2 regions of the Pseudalkalibacillus sp. A8 genome follow, and region 2 is predicted to be linked to the other one. Evidence: predicted binding sites of a transcription regulator. Region 2 holds the regulator's gene; the other holds the start of a gene.
What was found. Region 2 encodes LexA, which represses DNA repair genes until DNA is damaged. Its sites were predicted from a motif close to CGAACATATGTTCG; they were not measured.

Region 1 (4,437 bases), 2.4 Mb from region 2:
AACATAAGAAAGCTGGGTTGTTCGGATAGACCCTTGACCTTCTCCATCAGAGTACGTAGTGTGCTTTCATTCGTGCCATGCAATTCGCCCCGGCTGTCTCCCATCACAACAAAACGGAATGAATTATTTGCGGCATCTACTTTCTTTTGATCAAGAGCAGTTACTCCCCCTGCTGCCAGTAACAAAATCCCCGCTAAAACAACAGCAATCCATCTTTTCATCAACTGAACATTCCCTCCCGAATTAAATTGCTTTTTACAATCACTCTCTATTTGTCTTTCATTCCTTTTCTGATATAGGAACATAAAAAATTTTATTTCAGCATACAACTTGGGACAATATTTTTATCGCAAAAGTTACAAATCTTTATAAATGATTAACAATAGTTTTACAATTGAAAAATAGATAACTGAACAGGTATCGTTCCAGTCGAAAAGGAAAATGAAGCGTTAATAATTCTTGAAAATATTGAAATTCACCACCAATTTGCAGTTTAGCCAGTGGAATCATGTCTTTGGCGATCAGATAGTGGTGAAAGCTATCGATAATAAGGAATCGTTGCTTAACTTATAGGGGTTTGCAGTCAACTGGCAAGTGGTACATTTTTGATTACCATTTAATATATTTTTTCCTTTTAAGTTAAGTCGAACCAAAGGAATGCTTTTCTGCAATATTGTAGAACGATCTTCCATTTTATAGGGCGCTATTCTACAACAAGAATTGTGCTCTTTCTTAATGTTAAGGGCCATTTCGTATTATAAGGGATAAAGGGGTGGAGGAATGAAAAAAGGTTGGATTTCAAGTATTGGCGGGTTAATCTTAGGCTTAATCATCTCTTTCTTTGCACTTGAGTATGATGGCTGGAAAATCATACGGCATAATAGGGCTGGAGAAGTTTATCAAGTAACAAACGAGATTGACGTTAATCTTATAACCAATTCTTTTCTTATAATTGTCGCTTCGGGAATTCTTATCTACATCACTTTAACACTTGTAGAAAAATAACAATTAAAAAGCATAACGTTTCTGCAATAAAGCTGATGCAAATCAGTCTAAAAACGATCTTCCACAAGCGATTGTGGAGTAACACAGGCAGAAAATGATTCAACTTTTTTATAAAAACTAAACTTAAATCTGTTAGATAAGAATCCATTTTAATCAATCTTTTTTCAAATCGGTTCTTTTTTGTGCTGTAAAATATGGGAGTTGTTGAACGTTTATTATAAAGCTACAGCTCGATCCTCCCCCTTGTGCTAAATATCAACCTGCAAGCTCGAAGTAATCGCCACAACACACCTTGTAAGGGCTTGGTTTGGTTGAAAATACGTCAACCCCTACCAAGATGATGAATTTACAGTATAACTTCTAGTTTGAACTGGATCAGTTGATTTCAACAAGTCTTCAAGACGAATCTTATCCTTCATCGAATGTTTTCCCTCTATCACAATCATAAGATCCCGACAATGAAGACTTATCACAAAAGAAACTAGGCTCGGTAATCGTTCGACTTTACAACATTTATCTTTAGCATAAATATAAACGTTACTGGAACAGCTTTGGCAGAATTTATATAATTCTAAGATATTCAATAAACGGAAACGATGGGATGATATCTTAACAGAACATACGTTTTTCAATGAAAATCCCCCTCGTAATAAGTTGTCCTACTATTAGTTTCTCACAAGATAGTCCTTTCATATACCAGGAGAATTTGTCGTATATAGACTTCTTTTGTTTTTGGGGCACGATAGTCTTCGACTGTTATACCGAAAGTTTAACAGGCTTTTTTTATGTATTCGGTTATGGTTTTTATCTATTTACAAATAATAAAAAATAAAAAGGAAGATTAGATGAGAACACCGGATAGCTTGTTCCATTTATTCGCATTATTGTTTATCATCATCTACTTTTTTATACTTATAAAGCTATTCCCCTTGCTAGGTTGGTGAAATTATGGTTAAACGATGGATGAACTTGAATGTAAACCTGTCATGGTTCTTTGGATTCTACTTCAGTTTTCGACTGATGTTTTTTCCAGGAGTCTCTTTTCCCGTTAGTTTCTCCTGGGTCATCATTTTGACTTCCTTCACCAATGCATTGTTTCTACCTAAGCTATATGATTATTATCGTATACTTCAGGAGAAAGACAATTGAATACAGGATACTGTGAGTCGGGAACTGAAATAGGTATTCTAAGGAAACGTTAAGCATCCATATCAAGATGAAGGGAAAACCGATCCAGAGCTTCATCACTCACCACGGCCTTGTTGTTGTTTTCGTACCCATTGGAAAAGCAGTTGTTCCTTTCCTTTTAACAAGGTTGAAAACACATCACATGTTGTATACAAGCGAACCGTCCCACAGTGTTCACATGTCTCACTGGCATGAGCAACATAATGCACTTCCCAACTCTCCTCTTTTCGAATTTGGAATAAGCATGGTGTTTCTTCCACGACACAAACAAAGGATAGATGATAGGGTTTTCCGGCAAAGTTATATTCGACACGTAACGAATCCCAATCGTATGTTGAGAACTTCATTTTTTAACCTCACCTTCATGACTCATAATGATCAGGCAAGTATCTCTGTTCTAAAGAACGTTTAGAAAACTTAAGTTTTTATTTTCCTTAAGGTCTACTCTCCCCACTTCTCTTTCACGGCTTTTACCTCGCTGATATTAAAAAACAGAACCGTACTTATCGTATCGTGTTCGCCCTGAATACGGATTGTTTTTTGGATCGGATCGATTTTTTTAACCTTCCCTATCATCGATGTAAAGAACCCTTCTTTCCATATTGTAATTTTTACAAAGGTGTTGTTTTGAAGGCTGTATATAATTTGCCGTTCGATTTCTTCGGTTTGTTCTTCACTGAGGAACGGTCTCGGGGATGCGATCGTGTTTCGATCAAACCCGTCCAGTAAGGTCACATGTTCTGGTAAACAAAACCCTTGCCACTTCATCATTCCTCGATCTTTATTCATACTTTCCACCTTTTTATTCTTATTTTACGAACATATGTTCTGTTTTGCAAGTATTTATTTTTTGAGTCTCTGATCTCATGAAGTATCATCGGTTTACTTTTCTTAAAAAAGGGTTCTTGCAGTAGCATTGTTTTTCAAAAAATCATTGCCATCGGGGGAACCACAAGGGTTTGCTTATAGGACGGTAAGGTGACCCGAGACGCCTCCTAACCGCCTATGGCATCTCGCTTCCCTCTAAAACCCAAGCGAACAAGAGACTGTAAGAGGATGACCAGTTATGTCATCATCCACATTCGCTTTGTTCCATTGGGTTTCTTGACGAGTGAACGATTCCGAAAATTAATTTCGATTTGTCGCCTTCTTTACCACGAGAGGCAATATTGTCCACTTCGGTCGCCAAGTCAGGATCCATATAAAATGAAGTGAAAACCTTCTTCACTTTTTTCTTTTTCGTTTTCTTACCAGCTGCTAAGTCTCGTAGGTAATCATCATCCTTTTTAACAAGGGTGTTGTTAATTTTTTCAACTTTATCATTAACAACATTGTCGTCATTAACATCATCATTGACATATGTTTTAATGTCTGTTTTGTTGATGTCATCGTCATTATTTTTAACCTTGGTATTGTTGTCTTTTTTATCTTTATCGTCATCATTGATGTCATTGTCGTAGGATTTGAAAAAGATTTGGGTCGCAATAGGCTTTCTCCAGATGGTTATACACTTGGATGGAATGACGGAGAGGTCTCAAACCAATTTATTTTCTATAGTCATTTACAAGTTATACCAAGATATAATGACGAACCATTTGCTGGTAAAGGAGTTCGTTATTAAATAAATAAGTAATTATCTTCTGTAAAAGAGGACGATAATCAAAACAAGCTAAAATAAATGTTTATGGCAATTAACCTTTGTATGTTTGGCAGTATATTTATTAGCAACAAGGTATTAAACTCTTTCAAAAATGTGTGAATTAGTAAAGATATTTAAAGATGCATTCAGAAATATTCCACAATCGGGCCATTATGTTGAATAAGAAGGAATGATAACACGGAATATTGAAGGAATTTTGAGCAATCGAGAAGAAGTCTATGGATAAACTTTGATTGTGTAAATAAACAATAGTGAGAGGGGATAATTACATGAATCAAAATTACAACACTTCTACGCGGCCTCCAGTGGTCGATCGGGCCACCTGGCAGGCCAAACTGGATGAGTTGCGGATCAGAGAGAAGGTGCATACTCGCGAAGGTGACGCAATTGCGGCAGCCCGTCGGCGGCTGCCGATGGTCGAGGTGGACTCGACCATCCCGCTGATCGGCCCGGATGGCCCGGTTACGCTGCTGGAGACGTTCGAGGGCCGCCACCAGCTGATCGCCTACTTTCACATGTGGCACACCGGCAGACCCGCCGCGGAGCAGTGCGAGGGCTGCACCTTCTCCACGACCCATATCAAC
Region 2 (4,437 bases):
TTGCAATCCCATTTCTTGCCTGTACATTTCTACTACTGGACTCGTAATAGAGAACATCAGTCAATCCACTCCCTTAGCATTGTTATATAACAGTATATCAGAATTTGCGACTGATGCAATACAAAAACAAGCCCGATTTGAATTATTTTTCAAACCAGGCTCGTTTATTAATGGTAGCGTTTCTTTTCATTTTTCAATTTCTCAGGGGTAACGTCTTTTCCTTCTGGATCAACAACTTTGATAGAACGCAATTGATCCTTAAAACCACCGCGGAATGCTTTCAAATATTCTTCACGCAGTTTTCGTTGTTCTTCTTGCTCTTTTTTGCTCAACCCTTCATCTTTCGATTTCCGTGCGAGCTCATTGATTCGATCTATTTTTTGTTTCGGCAGCATTGTCAAACTCCTTTTACAAAGACTTGATTCCTTGTTTGTCTTATTCTAACGTATTTTAAAGGAGATTTCTAATCTTCTGTCCTGCCATTTTTGTTTATATGGTCTTGATACCGCCTATGGACTGTGGCTTTTGAAACATCATAACCAAATCCTTGTAATGTAGTGGCGATCTCCTGGAAGGTCAACTCCAGATTCCTAAGACGAACAATCTCTTCGGTTGGGATCTCCTTTTTCTCACGCCCGCCCTGATTCAGGTTAGTGAGGTTTTTTTCTGGCCGATATCCACCGTCGACTGCACGTCTCATCCCCCTCTTAATTTTTGCATTGTGAAGCTTCCGCTGATAGTCTTCAACCAGACTCACGATTTCCAAGACCATTGAATCGGCCTCCGTTAGTTGAAGCTCCCCCTGTTCACTGATCGTAAAGCACTTTACATTATATTTTCCGAGTGTATGAAGGATCGCAATCTTTGCACTGCCTCTTCCGATCCTGGTTTCATCCTGGACAAGGAGGACATCCATTTTTCCTTCTTTGGCCATATCCAAGACTTCGAGCATTCCCTCACGATCCACATCATATCCGCTTTTCCTTTCGTGAATCGAGTAGATGACATTAAAGTTGAAGTGGTCAGCCAGCCGATTCAGTTCCGCCTCCTGACGTTCAAGAGATGAGGCCTGTGTTTCTTTTTCCGTACTTACCCTGCAATAGATGACTGCATTCATATTATGTTCCCTTCACGAAGAGTTATTTGGATGCAAGTTGATTTACATCTGCTTCTACTGGAATGATGACTGTATCACCAGGTTGTAACTGATCCGCTTTTACTCTGTTATTGCTTTCGACCCATTTTACGAAGGCCTCGCTTGTAAATGTATGGTTTTCCTTAAACTTTCTAGATAATTCCCAAAGAGTGTCCCCTTGTTCGATTCTAACATTTATGTATTTCTCTGTTGTATCTGACTTCGCATTCACAAAAGAATAAGTACCCATTGTCAAAACTACAGCTATCAATACAATAACAAAAGACCAACCGTTCTTTCTGTTCGTATTTTTCATTTCATTTCCCTCCCATACGAATACCTGTTCTCATTTGTTGTTTTCATTGTATTAAGAACGTTTGTTCCTGTCAATAGTTTTTTCTCGAACTTATGTTTGTATTTTTGTCGAACAAGTGATATACTTAATGCAATAATCGAGGAGAAAAGAGGTGGACAGAATGAAACTATCACGCCGTCAACAGGATATACTTAATTACATAAAGTTCGAAGTGAAACATAAGGGTTATCCCCCTTCTGTCCGTGAAATAGGTGAAGCTGTCGGGCTCGCTTCAAGTTCGACCGTTCATGGACACCTGTCCCGTCTGGAGAAAAAAGGACTCATCAGACGCGATCCGACAAAACCGAGAGCGATCGAAGTGATTACGGAGGATATGGATACTACCATTCCAAAAAGTGAATCTATCAATATCCCAGTAATCGGTAAAGTAACGGCAGGTCAACCTATCACCGCAATTGAAAACATAGAAGAGTATTTCCCTTTACCAGATCATATGGTAGGAGATGACAATGTATTCGCATTAGTTGTACAAGGAGACAGTATGATTGAGGCTGGGATCTATGACGGGGATATGGTTATTGTCAAACAGCAGTCATCAGCTAACAACGGGGATATCGTGGTTGCGATGACAGAGGAGGATGAAGCTACAGTCAAGCGATTCTTCAAGGAAAAAGATTTCATTCGTCTACAACCAGAGAATGCTTCGTTGGAACCGATCATTCTTAACAGCGTTACCATTCTTGGTAAAGTAATCGGCGTTTATAGAACGTTACATTAATCGAAACACAAATAGAGCCGTCTAATATGAAGTGACCCCTGTCAAGTAGACAGAAATTAAAAAGCATTTTTAAGCAGCCTGAGCTCTATAATTATAGGGACTCAGGTTGTTTAATTTCTTTTGAAATCTCTGGTGATTATAAAATCGTATGTATTGGTGGACGGCAAACTTAACCTCTTCAGAGGTTCGGAAAGAGTATAAGTGAAAACATTCTGTTTTAAAATGGCTAAAAAAGTTCTCCATACAAGCATTATCCCAACAGTTTCCTTTTCGAGACATACTCGCTTTCATTTTGTATTTTTTAAGCAGTTGGTTATATTGTTTTGAGGTGTACTGGAATCCCTGATCGCTATGAAGGATAATTCCTTTTACACTCCGTTTTCTTCTTGCCTTTTTTACTGTATCCATTACTAGTTGAAGGTCGTTTCTTTGACTGATTTTATATGCGATGATTTCGTTATTGTATAAGTCTTTAATAGCCGATAAATACAATCTTTGTCCATTAAAAATTAAGTATGTAATGTCTGTTACCCATTTTTCATTTGGCTTAGAGGCTTTAAAATCTCGGTTCAAATGGTTTTCTGAGATGGCATAAGCTTCCTTCTTTCCGTAGTAGGGCCGTTTTCTTCTTATGATGGCTTTTATTCCCAATTCACCCATCAAGCGTTGAACCCGTTTATGATTCATATGTAAATTGTGTACCGACTTAAGCCAGACATGTATCCTTCTATAACCATAAATCCCCTTGAGCTTTGTGTGACACTTTATGATTAACTTCTTGATTTTATCATCCTCTAACTGTTTAGAAGAGGGGGCTTCCTGACGCTTTAACCACTTGTAATATCCGCCCCTTGATACCCCTGCAAGTTCACATAGAAGTTGGACAGGGTATTGTTTCTTGGACATATCTTGAATCACTTTATACTTAGTACCTGTTGATACGGCTTCCATACCCCCTTTTACTTCCCTAAGAACTTTTTTAACATTTCATTCTCGGCTTCTAATCGTTTGATTTTCTCTTCTGGATCCTCAGGACGGGTTCTTGGTCTGCCTTTCCCAGGTCCTTTTGCTTTCCCGCGCTTTTCCTCGAGACCCTTTATTCCTTCTGCCTCAAAGTGTTGAACCCAACGACGTACAACTGAACTAGAAATACCTACTTCCTTCGCAACCGTATCGTAGCCCATACCATCTTTAATATATAGATCCACTACTTTTTTCTTAAATGCAACATCATATGATTGTCTCATTTTCCCCATAGAAAAATCCCCTCCATAATAGACAGATTAATGTGCTTTCTTTTTTCTGTCTACTATGTGGGGATCATATCAATAAGGACAGCTCTATTTTTTATTTGTCTATCAATTTGAAAACCAGGTGGTTATGAAACCCAAGGGATCTACATGAAGGTGGGACAGCTTACGTGTTGAATTCCTTTTTAAATTTTTCCAGTAGTCCATCCGGTATTTTCTCCTTCCTATGTTTCTTATTGATTTTCTGATCCGCTAGGAATTCTAACTACTCTTCTTCTAATTCCTGTAAATCCTTCCCATAGACTACTACTATTTTTGTTATCAACTGTGATTTATTGTAGATCTCCAAGAACGTCTCCAAATCGTATGTATCAATCAAGAAATTCGAAAAAGAATTTGTCTGCACATAGAACAGCCAACGTTTTTCTATATTCCTTCGCACAATTTTTTATAGTTTTTTTGGACTAGTTCATATCGTTCAAAGTTCCCCCGGATTGCCGTGATAATATGCGGATATTTACACAGAATATAACTTGAAGTGAATTTATTATTCATCGGAGGTACCAGACAATGACTGGAAAAATACAATTGACCGCTTCTGAAATCGCTTCGACATGGACGAATTATATCGAGGATTGCATGTCAAAATGTGTTTTGAGTTATTTCCTTAAAATCGTAGAAGATGAAGAGATAAAGCCCATCGTCCAATATTCCTATGATCTCTCTAACGCTCATATCGAAAAATTGACGAGTCTTTTCAATGAAGAAGGGATTCCTGTACCTGTAGGCTTCACCATAAAAGAGGACGTTAATTTGAACGCCCCCCGTATGTACTGTGATGTTTTCATACTCACATACATTAATCATATGGCAAAAGTAGGCTTGCTTGGATACAGCGGTTTTCTATCTATGAGTGTAAGAGACGATATGAGAGCCAATTTCATGGAAGGATTGCAAG

Region 1: a site for LexA is predicted at 3,010-3,023, ahead of ACJROX_RS27210 (YolD-like family protein). Genes of this name have one in related genera too.

What each region holds. Positions count from the first base shown of each region.
Region 1 covers NZ_CP174509.1:5,425,351-5,429,787, forward strand. Annotated here, with positions in the region: gene ACJROX_RS27195 (metallophosphoesterase family protein) at 1-221, opposite strand, end outside; gene ACJROX_RS27200 (hypothetical protein) at 781-1,005, shown strand; gene ACJROX_RS27205 (hypothetical protein) at 2,250-2,540, opposite strand; gene ACJROX_RS27210 (YolD-like family protein) at 2,635-2,982, opposite strand; gene ACJROX_RS27215 (DUF899 family protein) at 4,123-4,437, shown strand, end outside.
Region 2 covers NZ_CP174509.1:3,001,105-3,005,541, reverse strand. Annotated here, with positions in the region: gene ACJROX_RS15400 (hypothetical protein) at 1-57, opposite strand, end outside; gene ACJROX_RS15395 (DUF896 domain-containing protein) at 168-395, opposite strand; gene ACJROX_RS15390 (recombinase family protein) at 464-1,117, opposite strand; gene ACJROX_RS15385 (LysM peptidoglycan-binding domain-containing protein) at 1,140-1,451, opposite strand; gene lexA (transcriptional repressor LexA) at 1,612-2,229, shown strand; gene ACJROX_RS15375 (IS3 family transposase) at 2,299-3,180, opposite strand; gene ACJROX_RS15370 (transposase) at 3,189-3,485, opposite strand; gene ACJROX_RS15365 (hypothetical protein) at 3,745-3,921, opposite strand; gene ACJROX_RS15360 (DUF3231 family protein) at 4,050-4,437, shown strand, end outside.